Regions from separate parts of the Paenibacillus aurantiacus genome, predicted to be linked through region 3. Evidence: riboswitches for the same ligand, from Rfam matches in the RefSeq annotation. Region 3 holds a riboswitch; each other region holds the start of a gene.
What was found. A riboswitch is a leader RNA that binds a small molecule or an ion and turns the genes downstream of it on or off. The one in region 3 is predicted to bind cyclic di-AMP.

Region 1 (7,693 bases), on a different contig from region 3:
GAAGAATGGCGGCATTCCCGCTTCCACCCCAATTTTAATGGCCAGGAACGTCGTGCCGAAGATCGCGCACATGAGCAAGTAAGCGGTAAGTATCATAGCGTTTCCTCCTTTTTGTATACTATAATAGGTGGCAATAGAACAGATGGCTGTTAAATAGAACAGAAACGTCATTTTGGCTGGTGAAGAAGCTGGCGATGAAGAAGGCGATGGAGGCGAGCAGATGGCTTCAAGGAGAGGAATGGCGCAAGCCGAAATAGGCAGCCGGCGGGCGAACTCGGTATACGAGACGATACGCAGCGGGATTAAAGAGAGAAAGTGGCTTCCAGGCGGCAAGCTCCCTTCCGTTCGGGAGATGGGAGAGCGGATGGAGGTGCACCGCTTAACCGTGCTCAAGGCATACAGACAGTTAGCGGAGGAAGGCATTATAGAAGCCAAATATAAATCTGGGTATTACGTCAAGTCGCATTCGATGGCATCGAGCGAGTCCCTTCATGCCGGAGATTGGGACTACAAGGCGCGTTCGCTGTACGTGAATCGGAGCCGACTATCGGACATCCACCGGCAGCAGGTCGACTATCAGATGTCGGAAGCGCTCATCGACCCGAATCTGCTGCCCAACGCGTATTTGTCCAATTACGTGAAGCAAGTCTTCGACCTTTATCCGCGTGTGCTGAGTACCTATTCCACCGTGCTCGGAGACCCTGAGCTGCGAGAAGAACTCGCCTGCTTCTTCTTGGCCAAACACGGCATTAGCGTGCATCCCGACGAGCTGCTTATTACGACGGGGTCCCAGCAGGCGATCGATCTCGTATCCCGCGCGCTCGCCAAGCCGGGCGACAAGGCGCTGATCGAGCGGCCGACGTATTCGCCGGCGATCGACGCTTTCCACCAGCAGGGCATTACGCTGCTGCCCGTCGAGATTGCGCCGGAAGGCTACGACTTGGACGAGGTCGAGCGGTTCATGAAGACCGAGCGTCCGCGGTTGTTCTATATGAATCCGACTTATCAAAATCCGACCGGCTATACCGTGCCTGCCGCGCAGCGCAAACGGCTGGTCGAGTTGGCTGAGAAGTATCAGTGCCTGCTCGTAGAGGACGACGTCTATCACGATATTTACTTCGGCAGTCCCCCGCCCCCGCCGTTGTTCTATTACGACACGGAAGGGTATGTCCTCTATATTCGAAGCTTCAGCAAATACGTCGCGCCCGGTCTTCGCATCTCCGTGCTTGCGGCGCGTCCTGCGCTGATGGAGGCGATTGCGCCGGTCAAGGCGCTGTCGGATAACGGCACGCCGCTGCTCAACCAGAAGATATTCCAGCACTATTTCTTCTCGACGCGGCTGCAGGAGCATGTCGTCAAGCTGCGCACGGCGCTCGAGCTTCGCAAGACGGCGATGGAGTCGCAGCTCGCGGATACCGGCTGGCATTGGGCAAGCCCCGAAGGCGGTCTGAATTTATGGCTGCGGCTGCCAAGAGACATCCCGGTCGACGAACTGTTGCGGCGCGCCTTGTCCCGGTCGATCGCCTTCGTGCCGGGGAGCATTTGCGATCCGCTGGGCGGTATGAACGATCGAATGAGATTGAGCTATTCTTATTTGAATGAAGGGAAACTAGCGGAAGGTGTGCATCGGTTGATCGCGATCGCCGATGAGATTCGTGTGGAGCATCGATTCTTATAACGCAAAATAAACGGCTTGCCGAGCATCCATGCTTATTGCTGGATGTTAGCAGGCCGTTATGCATTTGCTATAGGCTTTGTACGTGAATGTTACGTCTTGCTGCGTTGTTCGATCGATTTGCGCATGGCCGCGCCTAAGATTTTGGCCAAGGTCGCCCGCGGCAGCACGCGTCCGAGCAGCGCGGTGAAATAATTGTTCGCGCCATCGATGACGAACCCTTTGTTCGACGACAACGCTCGAAGGGCAGTCGAGACAACTTGGGCTGGCGTACGCTTGGATTTGGTCTCGACTTCGCTTGCGGTCCGGAAGAAATTCGTATCGGTCGGACCTGGGCAGAGCGCGAGCACCCGAACGCCGCGATGACGATATTCCTCCCACAGCGATTCGGTGAAGGAGAGTACGAATGCTTTCGTACCGCTGTAGACAGAACAATAAGGGAATGGCATGAACGAGAGGAGAGAGGCGACGTTAATGATCGCGCCTGACTTTCGCGCGGCCATATCGGCGAGATACAGGTGGGTCATCTCCATAAGCGCGTTCACATTCAGCATGATTTGATTTCGATATGCATCGACCGGGTGATTCAGAAATTCGCCGCTCAGCCCGAATCCCGCATTGTTCACCAGCAGGTCGATCGTTACCCCGAGCTTGGCGGTTTCCGCATGGAGGCGATGCGCCGCGCCGGGCTCGCTTAGGTCTGCCGCGATAACGTGCGTGTTCACGCCGTGTTTGGCCGATATTCCTGCCGCAAGCTGGTCCAATTTATCTCTCGAGCGCGCGACCAGCACAAGATCATTTCCTTTTTGGGCGAGCTGCCAGGCGAATTGCTCCCCGATACCCGATGACGCGCCGGTGATTAATGCCGTTGTAGACACGATGGTTTCATCCTTCCAAGCTAATCTGACTGCCACGCATGACAGAATGGCTTAAGTATAGCGTGCGAAAGGAGAAGTGTGCCAATGTTTTTCGACAATTTTCACGGGTATTCGATTACGCGTGAGGAAAACAGCTGCCTTGCCTGCGAGTTTGTACATGCTTCCCCAAAGCAAAAACACGCCTCGGTTAGAGACGTGTCTTGATAGGACAGAATATATGCATGGTGCTTCGCGCAAACTAGCTACAACTTAGATCGCGCTGCCGCCGAACACGAAGCGGTATTCCCAATGCGTGCCGGCTACTTTGCTGATCGTGACGCCGCCGGATTGCTTGGAGTACGTATGGAGCACTTTGCCGTTCCCGAGATAAATGCCGACGTGCGTGATGCGCTGGGCGGATTTATTGATGCCTGCATAAGCAGATTTGGACGTGCCTTTATAGCTCATGAAGAACATCAGGTCGCCTGGTTTCAAGCTGCTCCAGTTGGTCGTCGTGCCGCCTCTGTTCTTCACATAGGTTGCCTGACCTCTGGAATCGGCCGGAAGCTTCACGCCGGTCGCATCCAGGAAAGCCTGGCGGACGAAGTCGGAGCAATCGAAGGTGCTTGTATTATAGCGGCTAGAGCCGTTCTCGTATGGGGTTCCGATATATTTCATGCCGGCGTTGATGACGCTCTGGGCGGTAGCCGCGGAGGCGGCGTGCGCGGTCATGCCGAGCGTCGGCGTAACGGCGGCGATCATGGACATGGCTGTAATGGTTGCTGCGATCACGATTTTCTTCATGGAATAATTCCTCCTTAGATTGGCCGGCGAGGTTAGTTGTCGGGTTCGGGCGGAAGGAGTCGGCCCTGCGCCGATGTCGGCGATTCACCCCAAGCAGCGCGGCGTTGATCGCGGCTGCATATCTTGCGTCCCCCGCACTTCAGGTTAATGTCCTGAAGTTTTGGCTCTGTTAGGTTAACACGATGTCGAATTGAAAGTATAGACATACAATTTGGCAGTGCTGGTCGCTATTGAACCGGCTTTCCTTCATTTAAATCGCGCTGCCGCCGAACACGAAGCGGTATTCCCAATGCGTGCCGGCCACTTTACTGATCGTAACGCCGCCGGCTTGATTAGAATACGTGTTCATCATTTTGCCATTCCCCAGATAAATGCCGACATGCGTGATGCGTTGGGCGGATTTATTGATACCCGCATAAGCGGATTTGGAAGTGCCTTTATAGCTCATGAAGAACATTACGTCGCCTGGCTTCAAGCTGCTCCAGTTGGTCGTCGTGCCGCCTCTGTTCTTCACATAGGTCGCCTGGCCTCTGGAGTCGGCCGGCAGCTTCACGCCGGTCGCGTCCAGGAAAGCCTGGCGAACGAAGTCGGAGCAGTCGAACGTGATTGTATCCGAACGGCTGGAGCCGTACTCGTACGGTGTGCCGATATATTTCATGCCGGCGTTGATGACGCTCTGGGCGGTAGCCGCGGTGGCGGCGTGCGCGGTCATGCCGAGCGTCGGCGTAACGGCGGCGATCATGGACATGGCTGTAATGGTTGCAGCGATTACGATCTTCTTCATCGAATAATTCCTCCTTAGATTGGCCGGCGAGGTTAGTTGTCGGGTTCGGGCCGAAGGAGTCAGCCCTGCGCCGATATCGGCGGTTCACCCCAAGCAGCGCGTCGTTAACCGCGGCTGCGAATCTTGCGTCCCCCGCACTCCGGCATGTTGTCCCGAAGTTTTGGCCCACTCAGATTAGCATGATCCCGAGACGGAAATACACCCATAAAATTTGGGAGTCCGTGTGCTTTCCTTAATAGTGTCGGGTCAAAAATTGTTCCCGGGTCATAGCGAAGCGGGACATTATTGCAGAACAATCTTGGGCAATAAGGGAATAAGTAGGGCGGTGTCGTCAGTCTCATGTCGAGTAAAATCCAACCGAAGAGAACGATTCGGCAAACGCGCAAGAGGGACATCCGCAATCGCGGGCGTCCCTCTTCTTCATGCTTATCGAACCTATAAGTGCATCGGGCGACTAAGTCAGGCATGCATAACGCGGTTGCGGCCGCCGGACTTGGCTGCACGAAGAGACTTCTGCGCCGAATGAAATAAATCCGCCGGACCGCTCGACGCCGCGGGCACGGACGTGGCGCAGCCAATGCTGACCGTCACGTAATCGCCGGCGCCGCCTTGGTTTAGCGGGATCTGCATGCCGGCGACGCCTTGGCGGATTTGTTCAGCTAGTGCCAGTGTCAGCTCCGCGTCGCGACCGCAAGTGAGAACGGCGAACGTGCCGCCTTCATAACGGGCGATGACTGTCTCGTCGTCCGCGTAGGCGCAAGCGCGCAGCACATCCGCGATCCACTGGATGCAGGTGTCGCCGCCTTGCAGCCCGAACAGGGCGTTGTATGTTTTAAAGCCATCGATATCAATGATAAGAACGGATAAGGTATGCCCGTTGATTCGGCCGAGATCCCATGACTGCAGCAGCCGATTCTCGAACAAGCGTCGATTCGGCATTTCCGTCAGCACGTCTGTTTCGATGATGCTTTGCAGCTGGCTGGCCGTATCCCGGTAGATGGCTTCCTCTTCGGTGCCTTGCTTGTGTTCGACTTGCCGCGCGATCGCCAGTATCGATGGCTTGCCGCTATAAATAACTTGCGCCATGCTCGTCTCGAGCAAATGCTCGGCACCGAAGCATTCGACCGTCATCCTCACGGTGGTGACGAGCGTGCGGCCGAGCGTGCCATCCTTCATCTGGGCTGCCAGTTGGGATTCCTTCCGAAGCAGCGATAGAACGCGGTGTCCGATCAAATCTTCGGCTTGAGCGGCTTTGACAAGCTCGGCTGCTTGTTGATTCGCGTAGACGATTTTGCCATCCGTCACGGCGAAGAAGGCGACGGGCGAATACTCCATCAACTGGAGATATCGCTTCTCGTTATCCCGAACCGCCTGGAGATGCTGTTCGGCCAGCGCCTCCGCTTGACGAAGCTGAGCTTGCGTCCGTTTGAAAATGATCGACTTCAGCTCGGGCAGCAGACGCAGCTCGTTATCCAGCCATGGGGCAGAGGTAGAAACGACGGTCTGCAGCCACTTCTCGAACGACTTGCGCGGCGAGACGCGCAGTCCGTCCTCGGCACGGGTGACCGCCTTGGCGGGGTCCCCCGCCCATTCGACGGTCTGGACGACTTCAGGTCTGAACCAGATGATGAAATCCTTGTGTCCAGCGGACAAGGCCAGATAGAGCATGCCTGATGCGGTTGCCTTATACCCGATGGCCGGTGCGAATTCAAGCGGCAGCTCCGACGTATGGTGGACGTGCTCGGATGCTCGCTCTTTGGCCCAGGCCGCCAATTCGAGGACTTGCTGCGCGGAAGGCGTGTCGCCGTAGAGCGCCAGATGATTATGGTAGCTGATTGCGGCGCCGCTCGCGTTCATAAGCGTAAGAAGGGCAGCTTGCTCTTGCTCCAGCTGCTCCATGATGCGGGCGGGCGTCGGTTCGCTGATGAAGATGGCCGCGATGCGGGTGGAGAGCGATTTTAATCGCAGCTCTGTCTCATAGGCATCCAGCTGTTGGCGCTGATAGAGCTCCCGCGAGAAAAATTCGCCCAGGAAATTGCACAAATTGCGAACTCGATGCGGCACGTATTTTTTCGTTTCATGATGACACGTAATAAGTCCCCATAGCTCGTTGTTATGGATAAGCGAGATCGTCACCGTCGCGCCGACGCCCATGTTGCGCAAATATTCAATGTGCATTGGGGAGACGCTGCGCAAGGTAGACAAACTCATATTGAGCGGTTGGCCCGTATCTGGGCGAAGCGAGGGAACGAGGTCGACCGGTTCGTAATGAACGTCCACGATCGTTCGCAGCCAATTGCGGAGATACAGCGCACGCGCCTGCTTCGGGATGTCCGATGCGGGATAGTTGTGTCCGAGATAAGGCTCCATATGGGCTTCTTTCGCTTCCGCGATGACCTTCCCGTTCCACGCCGGATCGAATTCGTAGATCATGACCCTGTCGTAGCCGAGCATCTGCTTGATTTGCTCGGCCGCGAATCGACTCGCCTCTAACCGGTTACCCGCCTGCTTCAGCTTGCCGAAGAACGTCTGAATCCATTCGAAATCGTTCAGGCTGCTCGCTTGTTCTTCCGGAAGGGCAGGTTCAAGCTCCAGAAGCAGAAAGCCGTCGCTCTCGTGCAAAATTCCGCAAAATGCTTGTTCCACCCCCTGGATCGCCAGCGACAAATCCAAATAATGAAGCTTAAAAGGATCAGCTTTCGCCCGGCTAGCCTCCATCGCGACCAAGGCGGACTGCGCTTCGCCGAGCAGCGCGTGAAGAGGGTGGTCTAGCAGCTCCTCGGGCTGCATGTCGAGAAGTTCGCTCACGTTGCGGCTGCATTGCACGATCCGGTAATCGTCGGCGGAATGGCACGCAAGCAGCACGCCATGCGGCTGGATGCGTCCGGGAATATGGATCGGCTCCTTCTCGCAATTCGTCAAATCAATCGGTTCATTAAGAACGTACTCGCCATCGGTCAGGAGTTCGCGGTTCAGCAGTTCGTTGTTCCGCTTGTGGGGCACTTCGGTCATATTATCGTCCTCCGTTCGCGATTAGCGGCCTTGCTTAGCGGCCTTAACTTGCCGCGCGGCTGATGCCGTCATAGGTTAATGCTGAATCCACCGGTCTAGAAGGCGGAACGTGTCCACGGCCGTCTGGACGATCCGGTCTTCGGAGGAAGAACCGCCACGCTTGGCGGCCGATTCGAGCAGCTCCCGAAATTCACCCCATCTGGCGCGAACGTCGTCGCCGTAGCTGCTGAAATACTTGCCGTTCGTATCCGCGCTCACTGGCAAAAATTTCGCAAACTGGCGCATGATGACCTGTCCGCCGAGCGTTGAGCCTTCCAACACATACATATAGCCGAGCGCGCCTTCGAAGTCGGAGACATCCGGCAGCTCCGCGCAGCGGGGAAGTGCGGCGAGCTCGGTCTCGGACAACCCGAGCTCGCGCAAATCGCTAGCGATCAAATCCGCTTTGGTCCGGTCGTCGAAGCGAAATTCATATTCGGACCACTCCGGCCGGGAGGCGATCTCCCGTTCGATCGGCTCAATGAATCCATAGAACTTGCTCAGATAGGCTTGGTAGCCGTC
Region 2 (7,693 bases), on a different contig from region 3:
GCCAATCCGCTTCACGGTGAAGCTGATCGCGATCCTGCTCGGTCTCGTGACGGCCGCTTGGGCCGGCAAGCCGGTCTATGCGCTGCTCTATGTCGCGCTGTCGCTCATCGCTTGGGCGCTTACGAGCGGAATCGCGAAGCCGCTGCTCTTCTATGCGCTGGCGAACGTGTACGCCTTCTGGCTGCTGGATGCGGCTCTGCCCGAATGGCTGCAAGACGGATGGCACGAACTGGCCGCCTTGTTCGCGGTCAATGCACTCGCTTGGGCTTCGGCTGGGCCGCTCGTTCGGAACGCGGAGCGTAAGCGGTCTCTGCGCTATTCCGCTTACTTGGCGCTTCTCGCGTTAGGCTTGCTGCTCACGTGGGAGGAAGCCGGTCATATGGCGCGTTTCATCGCTGCCAGCTTGATTTATTTCGGCGCGTTGACGGCACTGCTGCTGGCGCAGTCGCACGGAGCGCCCCGCTTTTACTACCGCTGGGGCGCGGCCGCCTGGGCCGTCTTCCTGGCCGTCAAGTATTACGATACTGCTTGGAAGCTATTGCATAAATCATTCAGCCTCGCGCTGGCCGGCGCATTAGCCATCGCGCTGACGGCGTTCTACGATCGTCGGTTCGGCGGCGGGGCAATGGCGACAGTCACGCCGGTACCGCGCTTGCGCGCCAAAGTCTTCGTCTCGATTCTGCTCCTCCAAGGCGCATTGCTGGGCGGCATGATCGCGGTCAACGAGACAGCGCTGGCGAGCGGCGTGACGGTCAAGCTGGAGCTGGCCCCGCTGGACCCGCGCTCGCTGCTGCAGGGCGATTACGTGCAGCTGAATTACGGGATATCGACGCCGCCGCAGAAGGAGGTCCCCACCTTGGAGGAGCTCGGGTACGGCGCCAAGATCAAGGTCGTGCTCGCGCCGGACGCTGGGGGCGTCTATCGGTTCAGCCGGCTGTACCTGGAGGGAGATGCGCTCCAAGACGGCGAGGTCGCGCTTAATGGCAAGTGGGAGGGGTTCCGGATCGAATATGGCATCGAACACTATTTCATACCGGAAGGAACGGGAGCGGACGTGGAGCGCACGGCCAAATTCGCGAATGTCGTTGTCAGCCGGTCGGGCAACGGCATGATCGTCGGCTTACTCCCCTAATAAGCGGATTGGAAATACTACATAAGAGGCGGCGTTCGTGAGGGCTCCGCTTTTTTTGTATGCCGGCAACGTTTAAATCCCGGCAGGAAGGGGGACAATAAATTGACAACAAGAGGTGTAACACGCTATGCTATTTTACATAAAAATCTTGAAAATAGGCGGTCTGAACAATGGCATTCAACCCGAAAATCACGGACATGCAAGTGTCGGATATCAATGACAAAACGAAACTGTACCAGTACGTTGTGACCCTTCATGACAAGTCGAAATATCGGTTGTTCCTTAGCAAAAACCCGGAGTGGAATCTGCAAGCGGCCAACCGTCTGCTGAATATCCCGTGCCCGATGTGCCGCAAGGATTACTATTGCAAGTGCATGGATAAGCACCTCGACAAGCTCGAGGCCGAATTCCTGTCCCAAATTGAGAAACAAGCGTAAGCTTTCGTCCCAATGAGAAGCCGCGCCCGCCGAGCAGCATGCTGCCAGGCGGGCGCGGCTTTTTGTTCGGCTCGCTATCCGCGGTAATAGATATAGACCTTCTTCGTCTCGCCGTCCCAATAGGCGTTTCCGCCGAGCAAGTTCGCCGCCGTGCGCACGGGGACGTATGTCGTCGAATCGATCACGGAGAAGTTGTCGACGGCGGTCGCGCCGAATTGCGGCTGCTTCTCGACGTTATCCCAACTGACCGGATTGCCTGTCGCCGCTCCGATCTGGCGAAGCGGGGCGAATACGTGGCCCTCGATGGTGCGTCCGTATCCGGCGAGTTTGTCGTTGATGACGATTTTGATCGTATCTGGCTTCGTCGTATCGACGTCTTCTACTTCAGTGTGCGTACCGGTGTATTGATCGAAAAAAGCGCGTTCCATGACGTTCAAGTCGACATTGCCGCTTATGCCGTCCGTCTGTCCGCTCTGCGAATATTGAAAGACGGCCCAACGTCCCCAGGTGCCATTGTCCATCGGCTTGTTCACGCCGTAGTGGGCGACCCAGAGCGGATATTCGGCCAGCTCCTTGCCGAGATAGGATCTCGCGAAGCTCGCGCCGGAGTAGATCATGACGGGATGTCCGGTCTGCTTGCGCACGTCCTCCAGCCAAGCGTCGACCCAGTCGGTGAGCGCCGCCGCGCCGATGGAGGACGCCGCGCCCTCTACGTCGAGCACGTGGGGGAAATCGGCGTCGTAGCCGCTGATCGTGCCGACGAAGTGCGCCGCTTCGGCGCCTGGGGTGTTGCGCTCCGGATGCGCGTAGTGATAAAACCCGATCTTCACGTCCGCCGCCTTGGCGCCTGTGACGTTGCGTTCGAAACGAGGGTCGGTCGAGCTGTTGCCCTCCGAGGCTTTGATGAAGGCGAATAACTTGCCAGCCGCTTTGACCCGGCTCCAATTTACGTCGCCCTGATACCTGCTCACGTCAATGCCATTGACATTGCTGTCGCTTCTCGCCTGCATATCGCCATCCTCCCTTATTATGATCAGTCTATGCGGCTTGTCGCGCCTCCGACACGGCTAGGCTGCCCGGGTGGCGAGGATTTATGGACGGATTTCACTCCTGCATGCACTTGGCCTATAATAAGTATTTGTAAACGTGCCGGCTCGTACCGGACCTTATACATAAATTGGCCTGGGGGTTCTTATCATTATGCTGTGGTGGGTGTATTTGATTTTGGCGGCAGCGGGGTTTGAAGGCTTGGCGATGCTCGTATCGCGTGAGAAATTGATGCGTTTCGACTTGGCGGTCATCGATTTCATCCAAGGTATGGAATCGCCGGGACTGACGTCGTTCGCCAAGACGTTGACGACGATCGGCTCGAGCAAAGTCGTCATTCCGCTTGTGCTCGGGACGGCGGCAATGCTCTTCGTCGTGCTGAAGCATCGGAAAGAATTATATTTGCTGATCGGCGGCATGTTCGGCTCGACGCTGCTGAACGAAGGGCTCAAGCGGCTCTACGAGCGCGCCCGGCCGGACATTCATCGGATCATTGAGGAGACGGGCTACAGCTTCCCAAGCGGGCATTCGATGGCGGCCTTCACGTTCTACGGGCTGCTGACGTATTTGCTATGGCGCCATATGCCGTCGAAGCGGTGGCGCGGCGTACTCATCGCGTTCAGCGTTTGCATGATCGGCTGCATCGGCATTTCCCGCATCTACCTGGGCGTGCATTATCCGTCCGACGTGCTCGGCGGGTATTGGGTGAGCGCTTGCTGGCTGGCCATGTGCGTCAAGCTATTCCGCCGTCTGGCGCATGTGCGTAAGTAGCGGAGCGGTGACCTGCATATAGCCGTAGCACACCCGGCTTCCAGCGATGAAAGCGAGTGTGCCTGATTTAACTTATGGGAGCAGACGCTTGGATTATGACCGCTTAGATTAGGACGGTCTATTTTTATGGAGGTGCGGATTGGGAACCGGGCGGTGCGTCCGGGACGACGAGCGGTTATGGAGAGGTGGAAGTTTGATTATTCGTTTGACAATTCAGACAGATCGAGGTAAACTTATCGTACGCTTAATTCCCGTGACGCCAAGGAACGGGAAGCGGGGGAACCAATTTCGGCCCCGAACGCGCTTCGCTTGCTTCGCGCAGGAGAGGATGCGGCGGCCGGAACGCTTGCAGGTCTATGTGCCTGTTGGCAGGGGCGAGTCGTTACGCCGGTAACGTAGGGAACCATCTATCCCGAGTCCGTCAGCTAACCTCGTCAGCAGAAGATGGGTCCCGTGATCAGCACCAACTTCGCTCACATTCAGGAGACCCGAATTGACGGGTCTTTTTGTTGTTTCATGAAGACCCGGTTGTAGTCCGCAAGCTTGCCGCTCGTTACACGGGGGCTTATGGGCGCATGCGCTGGTCTTTTTTTCATGAAGAGGCCCTTATCCGTTATCGATTAACTAATACAGGAGAAGGAGGTTTCTGCCATGCCAAGCCAGGACCCAATGAATCCAGCCGTCATGCGGGCGTCGACTGCCCCTGCCGGTGGCCAGCCGCGGATAGACGATGTTCTGCTCCGCTTTCCGGAGGAAGCGGATTATTATTCGAACCTTATTGATTGGAACGATCCGGATGATCCGCTTCGTCTGCTGCACGAGCCGGCGAACCGGCTGGACGGACGCGCCGGGGCAATCCCGCCGCACGACGACATGCGGGATACCGTGCCGGGCTGCCAGCATGCGTATGGTTCGAGCGCGCTGCTGAACATCGCGCCGGAGTGGCTGACCGACTCAGCCAATCTCGAGCCGGGACTTGCGTACATCGCCAGTCATCCGGAGATCAACCACGTGCTGCTCAGCGGATTCGACAGCTTCGGTCTCTCTCTGCAGCAGCTGACGATTCTGCTTGGCCGGCTTCGCGCGATCAGCCACGTGCAGATTATTCGGTTGACAACGGAACTTCCGGTTCGTCAGCCGCGTCGAATATACGAGAACGAAGCGCTGCTGGAGCTGCTGCGCGCGTATTCGACGCCCGAGCGGCGGATCTACGTCACGGTGCATATTACGCATCCTCGCGAATTGACCGCGGAAGCCAAGACGAGCTTGGAGTCGCTGCAGCAAGCGGGTGTCATCGTCGTGAACCGGACGCTGTTGATGCGCGGCATCAACGACGATGCCGTTGTGATGGGCGAGCTGCTCGACAAGCTCGTCTGGGCCGGCGTGGCGCCGTATTATTTGACCATGGCGGATCCGAACGGCGTGCACGAGACGCATGCGCTGCCGCTGGTCCGCGCTTATGAATTGGTCGAGGAAGCGAAGGCGCTCACGAGCGGGCTCGGCAAACGGGTACGCTTGTCGATGAATCATGCGTCCGGCATCGTTGAAGTGCTGGCCGTGGAGGACGGCCGCGCGTATTTGAAGCTGTACCGGGCGGGCGATGCGCGGCAGGGGCGTTTTCTCGTGCGGGATTGCGGACCGGAGTTGACTTGGTTCGACGAGCTGCATGAAGCCGAAGCGGCGGACGCCGCCGCGGCCGAATCTGCTGCAGGCGCAGTCCTGGACGCGGGCGGGGATATCTGGACAGAGCCCGTGCCGGATTTGCGCATCGAGTGGAAACCAGGCGAACGCAGCGAGGAGATCGTCTCGATCAACATGATGCCGATCGGGGATTGACGCGCAAGTGATCGCATAATGGCAAGGAAGAGGAAGAGGACAACCGGCAGGCCGAAGCGGCAGCCGGTTGTTTGGCGTTCGGAGGTACGGATGTAGGATGGCGAGAGGCTGATCGCGCATCGGTGAGCGTGCCAGCAGGCGTACACATTCGGTGGATTGGAGCGCGATAGTAATCTGTAGCGCATTATCGGAGAGGAGACGTCCCTCCGAAAAACCAGTGTGGATTCATGCGCGATAGCGATCCACAGCTCATTAACGGAGGCGAATCCCGCCGAAGAGGTCGCGATAGCTCGGTATCGGGGGAGCCTAATGCATGCCAAATAGGCCCGGAACAGACTTGCTGCTTCCGGGCCTTGCTCTATCGTGAGGCGTTAGTGCGAAGCTGCATATTCGGCTTCTTCCGCCGCCGGATCCATGCGTTCCTTGCTCATGATCCACGCGCAGACGAAGGCGAGCGCGGCCGGGATGATGCCAATCGCGAACGTGAACGTGATCGAGGACGAAAGGCCATCCGTGATTTTGTCCAGCACATCGCCCGGAATGTTCTGGCGGACGGCCGGGTTCAACAGCGCATGCGGATCGCTGAAGTCGAGCCCTTCCGGCACGGTTTGGTTGCTGCCGGCGAAGGAGTCGGTCAGCTTACGCGTCAGTGCGTGGCTCTGCAGAATGCCGAAGATCGTAATCCCGAGCGTCATGCCGAGCGAACGCAGGAAGTTGAGCGTCGAGCTCGCGGCTCCCCGCTGTTTGGCGGAGAAGGAGTGGATGGCGGCGTTGCTCAGCACGGAGAACGACGCGCCGATGCCAAGACCGACCAATATCATATAGGCCGTCACGGTGACACGGGATGAATCCGGCGACAGCGTCGTCAGCAGGGCAAGGCCCACGACGAGAATAAGCAGCGTCGGGATCATGATCGAGCGATACGGCAGCTTGGTGAGCAGGAAGCCGCCGCCCGTGGCGGTGACGACGGACCCGAGCATCATCGGCAGGAGCACGAGGCCGGAATTCGTTGCGCTGCCGCCCAGCACGCCCTGGATGAAGATCGGGATGTATACCGAAGCGGTGATGAACGCTGCGCCGCTCAGCATCGCGATCAGGTTGCTCGAAGCGTACAGGCGGTTGCGGAACATGCTGAATGAGATGATCGGCTCTGCTGCGCGCGATTCGATGAATAGGAATAAGGCGCCGAAGACCGCGAAGCCTGCGAACAAGCCGAGGATTTGGCCGGAGCCCCATGCGTATTCTTTGCCGCCGAGTTCCAGCGCGAAGATGAGACAGACGATCGCACAGATGAGCGTGAACGCGCCGGACCAGTCGATCGGCTGCTTGCTGTGCTCGTGCGATTCCTTATAGAAGAACGCGATCATCGCGAAGGAGAGCAGGCCAAGCGGGAGGTTGATATAGAAGATCCATTCCCAGCCGATGTAATCGGTAATGTACGCGCCCAGCAGCGGGCCAAAAATACTCGACATGCCGAAGACGGCGCCGAACAAGCCGCCAAGCTTGCCGCGGTCTTGCGGAGGGACGGCGTCGAACATGATCGTGAACGTAATCGGGACGAGAGCGCCTCCGCCGATGCCTTGAATGACGCGATAGAGCGATAGCTCGACGATCGAGTCCGCGGTGCCGCACAGGATTGAGCCGAGCATGAAGACGATGATGCCGAAGACGAAGAAGCGTTTGCGCCCGTACATATCGGACAGCTTGCCGAAGATCGGCATGCCGGCCATCTCGGCGACCATGTAGGCCGAGGTCACCCAGACGAATTTGTCCAAGCCGCCCATCTCGCCGATGATCGTGCCCATGGAGGTCGCGACGATCGTGTTGTCCATCGATGCCATCAAGATGGCAAGGAGGAGGCCTGCGATGACGATGCCGGGGGATTTAGGTTTTGTGTTCATGTGGTTATTATTTCCTTTCTCGCTTGGATTGGTCCAAGTGTGTCGGCCGATGCGTTTTCCATATTTGACCTTCACATATGATACCTTGGAGCCGCGTAATTTAAAACAGTTCTTTTTCGGTTAATTTCAGTATAGCCATCTATTCCTGACAACAGTTTGTCAGGGTTCGAAGGGCCAGTCTCTTTTTTCTCCTGCGTCATTGTCCATTCCCGCTTGGACGAGAGCCACGGCGGGCGGGTATACTAATGAGAGAAGGATCATCCAAGTGTGGAAAAAGGGGGTAAACGCATGATCCACAAAGAGCTCGATTGGAGAGCGGCGGACGGCACCCGCATGTACGGCTGCGAGTGGACGCCTGAGCTGGGTGCGTCCGTCAAAGGCGTCGTCGCTCTCGTGCACGGTATGGGCGAGCATACGGGGCGTTATGAGCATGTGGCAGGCATGCTCGCGGCTGACGGGTGGGCGGTGCTCGCGTTCGATCAGCGGGGACACGGGCGAACGGAAGGCAAGCGCGGCCATACCCCCGCCTACGAGGCGCTGCTCGAAGGGGTGGATTGGCTGCTCAAGCA
Region 3 (7,693 bases):
CGTGCACAGCCTGTTGTACGACAGTCTCAGCACCTTCGGGGTGCTCGCGCTCGGCACCAAAGAATCAATCAACTTCACGAGACACGCGGACGCCTATGAAGAATTGGACGCCCACAGCAGGCTGTACCGGAAGATGAAATAGAAGAGGCAGGTGAACGCGAAGGCGATGGTAACATACGACGGACCCATTAACATCCTGCTCGTGGATGACCACCCTGACAATCTGCTCGCGCTGGAGGCCGTTCTCGGCGATTTGAATTACAACTTGGTCAAGTGCCTCTCGGGCGAGGAAGCGCTGCGCAACTTACTGCGGGAAGAGTTCGCCGTTATATTGCTGGACGTGCAGATGCCGGAGATGGACGGCTTCGAGACAGCGCGCTTGATTAAGATGAGAGAGAAGACGCGCGAGACGCCGATTATTTTCATCTCCGCCACCAGCAAGGAATCGGAGCACTTCTTCACCGGCTACGAGGTCGGCGCGATCGACTATATGCTTAAGCCTTTCGTTCCCCAGATCCTGCGGACGAAGATCGAAGGTTTCGTACGGATGTACATCGGCACGAAGACGCTGCAGCTGCAGACCGAGCTGCTCCATCAGAAGACGCGGGAGCTGGAGAAGATGAACCGCGAGCTGATGCGCACCGCCTACCAGCTGAACAAGACGCAAGCGCTGGCGCGCGTCGTGCAAGAGACAAGCAGCGATACGATGGTGACCTTCGACGGCGAAGGGCGCATTCTGGCCGTGAATCCTGCCCTGACGGCCATGTTCGGCTATCAGGAGAGCGAGGTGATCGGCGCTCCGATCGAGCAGCTCATTCCCTGCTTCGAGGGGGGCAGCTTCAAGGAATCCGACGCGGATGCGGCGCTTAGCCTGCCGACAGGCAAACGGGTGGAGCTCGCGCCCCTTCGCAAAGACGGCAGCCGCTTCCCGGCGGAGATCCAAGTCGGCGTCGCGACAGTGGACGACGAGCGAATCTACGCCTGTACGGTCAGCGATATGACCGAGCGTAAGCAGTTCGAGCTCGACCTGATGAAGGCCAAGGATGCGGCCGAGATCGCAGCCCGCGCGAAGACCGACTTCTTGGCGATGGTCAGCCATGAGATTCGCACGCCGATGAACGGCGTGCTCGGCATGACCGAGCTGCTGCTGGAGACCGGATTGTCGTCGGAGCAGCAGGATTACGCCCAGATCATCCACAAGAGCGGCGACGCGCTGCTGTCAGTCATCAACGACATTCTCGACTACGCGAAGATCGAATCCGGCAAGCTCGAAGTCGAGGAGATGCCGTTCCAGCTGGACCTCATCGTCTCGGAGACGTTCGAGCTGTTCACGGCCAAGACGAAGCAGCTCGGCCTTCATCTGGCGTACGAGCTGGACCCGGGTCTGCCCAAGATCGTCATCGGCGACGGGCTGAAGCTTCGTCAGGTGCTCATCAACCTGGTCGGCAACGCGGTCAAATTCACGCCGCAGGGTTCCGTTCGCGTCGAGGCGCGGCTCGGCCGCATGGACGAGAACGCGATCGAAGTGCATTTCGCCGTCCATGATACGGGCGTCGGCATTCCGGAAGAGAAGCTGCCGCTGCTCTTCCAGCCGTTCTCGCAAGTCGATACGTCGCTTACCCGGCGATACGGGGGAACCGGCCTTGGCCTTGCGATCTGCAAAAACCTCGTGGAGCTGATGCGCGGGACGATTCACGTCGAGACGAACGAAGCCGCCGGCGCCACCTTCCGCTTCACGGTGACCGTCAAGCCATACAGTGAGGACGAACGCAGCCGTCAGGATAACGGTACCGATCTGACGCCCTGGATGACTCAGCCCGGCTGGTTCCATGACGCGTTGTCGGAATCCGAATCGGTCGTAAAGGCGTTGGAGAATCCTGCAGCGGCGTCCCTAATGGGTGCCGTCGATATCCCGATGCCCAATCCAGGCGCGGCCGATCAAGACGCCAGCTTCGCCGGCTCCGATTCAGCAGGCGCCGCAGCTGAGAACGCAGGCAGGCTGTCAGCCAGAGCCGAGCGTACGGGCTTGGACGGCCGATTGCCTTCGCGCATTCCGGAGATCAGCTTCGCCTCGTTGTTCGAGTCCGGCAACCGGGAGTTATCCTGCAGCCTCGAGGTCTTGCCGGATGAGCGCGAACCGGCGATCGGCGGCGGGGCGCCTCGGGTGCTAGTTGCCGACGACAATGAGATCAATCAGAGGCTGACGATCGGCATGCTGGAGAAGCTCGGCATCTGCGCCGATGTGGCCGCGGACGGCGGCGAGGCCGTGGCCAAATCAGCCGAGAACCGGTATGCGCTCATTCTGATGGATATGCGCATGCCGGTCATGGACGGCTTGGAGGCGACCCGCCAGGTTCTCGCCGCGAGCGGACCGCCGCATTCGCCCGTCGTCGTCGCCATGACGGCCAACGTCCTCCCCGCTGACCGCCAGCGCTGCTTGGAAGCCGGGATGGCCGACTTCCTGGCCAAACCGCTGCAGTTCGAAGCCGTCAAGCGGCTGCTGCAGCGTTACCGTCTGCTTTCCACCTCCTAGACAAGAAGGGCTGTTCCGCACGCGTCTCCAAGACGACGAACGGAACAGCCCTTCGTTTTCGTTCGGAACTCCATGTACACCGCAGCTAGCATGCAAGGCCTCGCTTATGCTGCTTACCCTCGCAGCAGCGATTCCGCGCCGTCGACGTACACTTCCGTTCCCGTGATGTGGTTGGATTCGTCCGAGGCCAGGAAGAGCACCAAATTCGCCACCTGCGCCGGCTTGCCAGGCCCGTCCTCAAGCGGCTGGTCGCCTTCCGGGAATTCCATCGGAATCGTCACCTCGGCAAGCTCCGGCTTGCGGTCCGTGTTCTGGTCGATATGCGTCGTGATCGCGCCCGGGCAAATCACGTTGACGCGTATGCCGAACTTGGCCAATTCAAGCGCAGCCATCTTCGTGAACGCGACTTGTCCGGCTTTCGACGTACTATATGCGCTGAAACCGATGTTCGAGAAGACGCGGTTGCCGTTGATCGAGCTGGTGACGATGATACTGCCTCCTTGTGCCTTCAACGCCGGAATGGCGTGCTTCACCGTAAAGAACGTCCCCTTGAGATTAATGTCGATCGTCGTGCCGAATTCCTCTGGCGTCATCGTCTCGATCGGCGCAAGCACGCCGTTGATGCCCGCGTTAGCGAAGACGATATCCAGCCGCCCCCACTTGTCCGCTACCTTCCGGTATGCGGCCTCCATGTCGTCGTTGCTCGAAATATCCGCGCCGATCGCGATCGCCTCGCCGCCTGCTTTCTCGATGCGCGCCAGCACGGCTGCGACGCGTTCCTCTTCCCGGTCGAGCAGCGCCACCTTGGCGCCTTGTTCAGCCAGCCGCAACGCCGCAGCGCGTCCGATCCCCGATCCCGCACCGGTTACGAGCGCGATTTTCCCTTGAACCCTGCCTTGCCCGTTTGCTTGTGCCATGCCACATGCCCCTTCCTCGCTAACTTGACTGTGCTTCCACTTAATACCCGTTTGGTATTTCCCAAAAACATGAAAGTCTATGCGAACGGACAAGCGCGCGTTATAGGTCTTGCCGCCTGATATCGTCGAAAACGCGACAATAACCGCGATAAACGGATCTTCGCTGCGATAACGGCTCATGTAAGCGCTGCCCCCAGCCAAATATCGCCATCCAAGCCCCAACGCACGATTCCGCGTCCGTTTACATGCAGCGCTTCCCGGGAGTATGATAGCTTCCGTACTAGCAACCAGCATCGCTGAATCTCCGAACAGGAGAACGGGGGAACCAATCGTGAACGCCGCCACACGGCGCTCACCGGGGTGAATCGGCCATTCTCGCGCAAGAAGCGCGGCGGCCGTAGGGCGACTCTAACCGCCCGAATCCGACAGCTAACCTCGTAAGCGTCATTAGAGGGGGTCTAACACTCATCGTTCGCACCGTGAACGCAGGGGTCTTACCTCTGCGTTATTTGGCGTTTCATAAAACGCGTCCAAGGTGAAGAACCTAACCTTTAAAAAGAGGTTTTGGGACGCGCGTGGGCACGGGTAAAGACAATACAATGATTCTTTCGGGTGGTGAAAGCGCGTGTTTACCGCAATTAAGCGATTATTAATCGGGCGGCCCTTGAAGTCGACAGAGCTCGGCGAACAGAAATTGAACAAGACGAAGGCGCTGGCGATTCTATCCTCCGACGCGCTCTCCTCGGTCGCTTACGGACCGGAGCAAATTTTGATCGTGCTGATGGCGGCCGGGGCCATCGCGTTCTGGTACTCGATCCCGATCGCGATCGGCGTGCTGGTGCTGCTAACGGCGCTCATTCTGTCGTACCGGCAAATTATCCATGCCTATCCGCACGGCGGCGGCGCCTACGTCGTCTCCAAGGAGAATCTCGGCATCTGGCCCGGACTCATAGCCGGCGGCTCGCTGCTGGTCGACTACATTCTGACGGTCGCGGTCAGCGTATCGGCCGGCACGGACGCGATTACGTCCGCGTTCCCGTCGCTGCACGATTATACCGTGCCGATCGCGATCGTGTTCGTCATCTTCATCACGATTCTGAACTTGCGCGGGGTGACCGAATCCGCTTCGGTACTGGCGTACCCGGTCTATCTGTTCGTACTCGCGCTGTTCATCATGATCGGCGTCGGCCTCTACGATATCGCCAGCGGCCATGTGCCGCCGGAGCTTCACGCATCCATCGGCACGCCTGTCGCGGGTATCAGTCTCTTCCTGCTGCTGAAGGCTTTCGCCTCGGGCAGTTCCGCGCTAACGGGCGTGGAGGCGATCTCCAACGCGATCCCGAACTTCAAAGCGCCCGCCCCCAACAACGCCGCGAAGACGCTCGCCGCGATGGGCTTGCTCCTGGCGCTGTTATTCTCGGGCATCGTCTTCCTGGCCTGGTATTACGGCATTACGCCGCACCCCCAGGTAACCGTCGTCTCGGAGATCGCGGAGCAGACGTTCGGCCGCAATGCCATGTACTTCTTCGTCCAAGGCACGACGGCGCTCATTCTGATTCTGGCCGCCAATACCGGCTATTCCGCGTTCCCGCTGCTCGCGGTCAGTCTCGCCAAGGATAAGTTCATTCCGCGGATGTTCACCGTGCGAGGCGACCGCCTCGGCTATTCGAACGGCATTCTCATGCTGGCCTTGTCGTCGATCCTGCTTATTATTGTGTTCAACGGCCAGACCGAGCACCTGATTCCGCTGTATGCGGTCGGCGTCTTCATTCCGTTCACGCTGTCGCAGACCGGCATGATGCTCAAGTGGATACGGCAGAAGCCGGAGGGCTGGAGACTCAAACTGACGATTAACGGGATCGGCGCGCTGATCTGCCTCGTCGTGACGCTGATGTTCTTCCTCACGAAATTCTGGCAAGTATGGCCCGTATTAGTGTTCTTGCCGCTCATTATTATGCTGTTCCGCAACATTCGCAAACATTACGATGCCGTTGGTGATCAACTACGGCTATCGACGTGCGAGCCACCCATTACGGTCGAGGGTAACGTGATTATTTTGCCGGTGGCGGGCATTACCCATGTCGTGGAGAATTCGCTGCGCTACGCCAAATCGCTGAAACCGGAGCAGATCATCGCGGTCTACGTGCCGTTCGAGCGGGAGGACGAGGCAGCCTTCGAGGAGAAATGGAAACAGTGGCAGCCGGACGTTAGGCTTGTTACGCTGCACTCCCCGTACCGCAGCATTATCCAGCCGCTGACGAAATTCGTCGATACGGTACAGCGCAAAGCGGGCGAGATGAATGTGCAGGTGACCGTCATCATCCCGCAGTTCATTCCGAAGAAAGGCTGGCACAATATTTTGCATAACCAGTCCAGTCTGCTCATCCGCGCCCATCTGCTGTACCGGCGCGACGTGATTGTGACAACGGTGCCGTACCATTTGAAGAAGTAGGGGGGACCTCCCCCCTTCACTTCCCCCTCCGCCGTAATGCTATCAGGTTAAGAAGGGAATCCGCCCCTTGGGCCCCACTTTTGTTGCTCCCTCCCCCTTCCCCCTCCGCCGAGGGGAACCATAGGACTTCGCCCTCTGGACTCCCCTTTTCGCGAAAGCGCGGTCGTTTGGTGGTCGGCGGTTTGCTTTTGAGCATGGCACGCTTTTGTCCTTGCGGACAAAGCTTCTGTGGGCCTGAAGTCAGTCCTAAGACATAAGCCTGTCAACTTTAGGCCTATGTGGCTTCACCGGACGTTTTTCCTTAACATGACAGCATTACTCTCCGCCGAGGGGAACCATAGGGCCCCGGCTCAGCGTATGCTTCCGAAGCACGCTTTCCGCCGGAAAACGCTTAGGACAACCCGATATACCGTCTTTCGTTACGCGGCCGTCTTCGAAGTGTCCTTTCGGGGTAAGCCCGCGATTGTCCTGTCGGACAAAGCTTTCGTCCGCTTTACGTTTCAAACCCAAAATGATCAGCTGCATAATTGCCTACACAACAAGAAAGCAGGGGCCGCAATGGCACCCTGCTTTCTTGTTGTATTTGTTGTATTGACGGGCTCAAACCAACGTCGGCCCCCTACTCTTGACGGTCCGGCAGCTGCTGAACGTAACTGTCCGAATACTGCAGCAGTTTGAGCGCGTTGTCGTAATCTTGCTGCGTGACGGTCTCGACCGGCTTCGCCCCATCTCCTGTCAGCGGATATTCTAGGCCATCCTTGAACGCGACGCCCGGGATATAGAGCGATTGCCCGCTCAGGAACGAGCCCGACGGCAAATAATAGCGCTGCGGAAGCAAGTTGTACGTCTTCTGATTGAGCAAATCCTGCCCGAAGTGAACATGATCTTCGATCGAAATGCCGAGCAAATTCATCACCGTCGGCATGACGTCCGACTGGCCTCCGATCTGCTGCTGCCGAGAAGGATAAGTTACGTTGTCGCCGGCGATAATGAATGGGATGTTGATCATGTCGGTATACGTATACGCCCGGCCGTAGATCTCTTCCATCAGCGCCTTATCGTCGCTGTCGAGCGAATACTTCGGCAGGCCCAGGTGGTCGCCGTAGACGAGCAGGATGCTGTTCTCCCACACGCCACTCGCCTTCAGCTCCTCGATGAACTTGCCCAGCGCGTAGTCGGCATAGCTCTGCGCGCGAATGTAATCGCCGACGAACGTGCCCTGATAACGCTCCGGCAGCTTGATTTTATCCTTCTCCTCCGGAATGGAGAAGGGATGATGCGCCGTCATCGAGATGACGTGGGCGTAGAACTTCGTGCCCGCGTCCTGCTTCTTCTTCAACTCCTCCGCCGTCTTGCGGTAGAGCACCTCGTCGGATGCGCCGAAGAACACCTTATCTTCTTCGGTGAAGAATGTTTTGTCATAGTAGTGCGTAAAGCCGAGCGCCTTGTACAAATTCTCCCGGTTCCAGAACGCTACGTCGTTCGTGTGGAAGTTGTACGATTCGTAGCCGCTGGCCTCCAACAGCTTCGGCATGCTCGGCAGCGCCTTGTCCGCATACTGCATCGTCGCCGCGCCGTGCGGCGGGATGTAGAACGACGTGTTCACGACAAATTCCGCATCGGACGTATTGCCCTGCCCAACCTGCTGGAAGAAATGCGGGAAGTAGAAGTTGTCCCGCGCCAGCTTGTTCAAATTCGGCGTCACTTCCTGACCTTCGATCTTCAAGTCGATCAAGAAGTTCTGGAACGCCTCCATCTGCACGATAATGACGTTGCGCCCTGCGGCCGCTC

Region 1: another riboswitch for cyclic di-AMP. It lies ahead of ACFFSY_RS24595 (C40 family peptidase); the one in region 3 lies ahead of kimA (potassium transporter KimA).
Region 2: another riboswitch for cyclic di-AMP. It lies ahead of ACFFSY_RS07075 (KamA family radical SAM protein); the one in region 3 lies ahead of kimA (potassium transporter KimA).

The regions. Positions count from the first base shown of each region.
Region 1 is NZ_JBHMDO010000039.1:160,096-167,788, reverse strand. It holds gene ACFFSY_RS24615 (DMT family transporter) at 1-96, opposite strand, end outside; gene ACFFSY_RS24610 (aminotransferase-like domain-containing protein) at 221-1,678, shown strand; gene ACFFSY_RS24605 (SDR family NAD(P)-dependent oxidoreductase) at 1,768-2,553, opposite strand; partial or broken gene ACFFSY_RS24600 (C40 family peptidase) at 2,803-3,225, opposite strand; cyclic di-AMP (ydaO/yuaA leader) riboswitch at 3,342-3,512, opposite strand; gene ACFFSY_RS24595 (C40 family peptidase) at 3,587-4,120, opposite strand; cyclic di-AMP (ydaO/yuaA leader) riboswitch at 4,126-4,296, opposite strand; gene ACFFSY_RS24590 (sensor domain-containing diguanylate cyclase) at 4,580-7,132, opposite strand; gene ACFFSY_RS24585 (biliverdin-producing heme oxygenase) at 7,208-7,693, opposite strand, start outside.
Region 2 is NZ_JBHMDO010000015.1:44,035-51,727, reverse strand. It holds gene ACFFSY_RS07095 (GDYXXLXY domain-containing protein) at 1-1,132, shown strand, start outside; gene ACFFSY_RS07090 (hypothetical protein) at 1,303-1,569, shown strand; gene ACFFSY_RS07085 (GH25 family lysozyme) at 1,644-2,579, opposite strand; gene ACFFSY_RS07080 (phosphatase PAP2 family protein) at 2,770-3,387, shown strand; cyclic di-AMP (ydaO/yuaA leader) riboswitch at 3,619-3,840, shown strand; gene ACFFSY_RS07075 (KamA family radical SAM protein) at 4,039-5,223, shown strand; gene ACFFSY_RS07070 (MDR family MFS transporter) at 5,595-7,124, opposite strand; gene ACFFSY_RS07065 (alpha/beta hydrolase) at 7,413-7,693, shown strand, end outside.
Region 3 is NZ_JBHMDO010000022.1:292,729-300,421, reverse strand. It holds gene ACFFSY_RS12920 (CheR family methyltransferase) at 1-142, shown strand, start outside; gene ACFFSY_RS12915 (response regulator) at 167-2,533, shown strand; gene ACFFSY_RS12910 (SDR family oxidoreductase) at 2,647-3,450, opposite strand; cyclic di-AMP (ydaO/yuaA leader) riboswitch at 3,735-3,910, shown strand; gene kimA (potassium transporter KimA) at 4,076-5,902, shown strand; gene ACFFSY_RS12900 (LTA synthase family protein) at 6,522-7,693, opposite strand, start outside.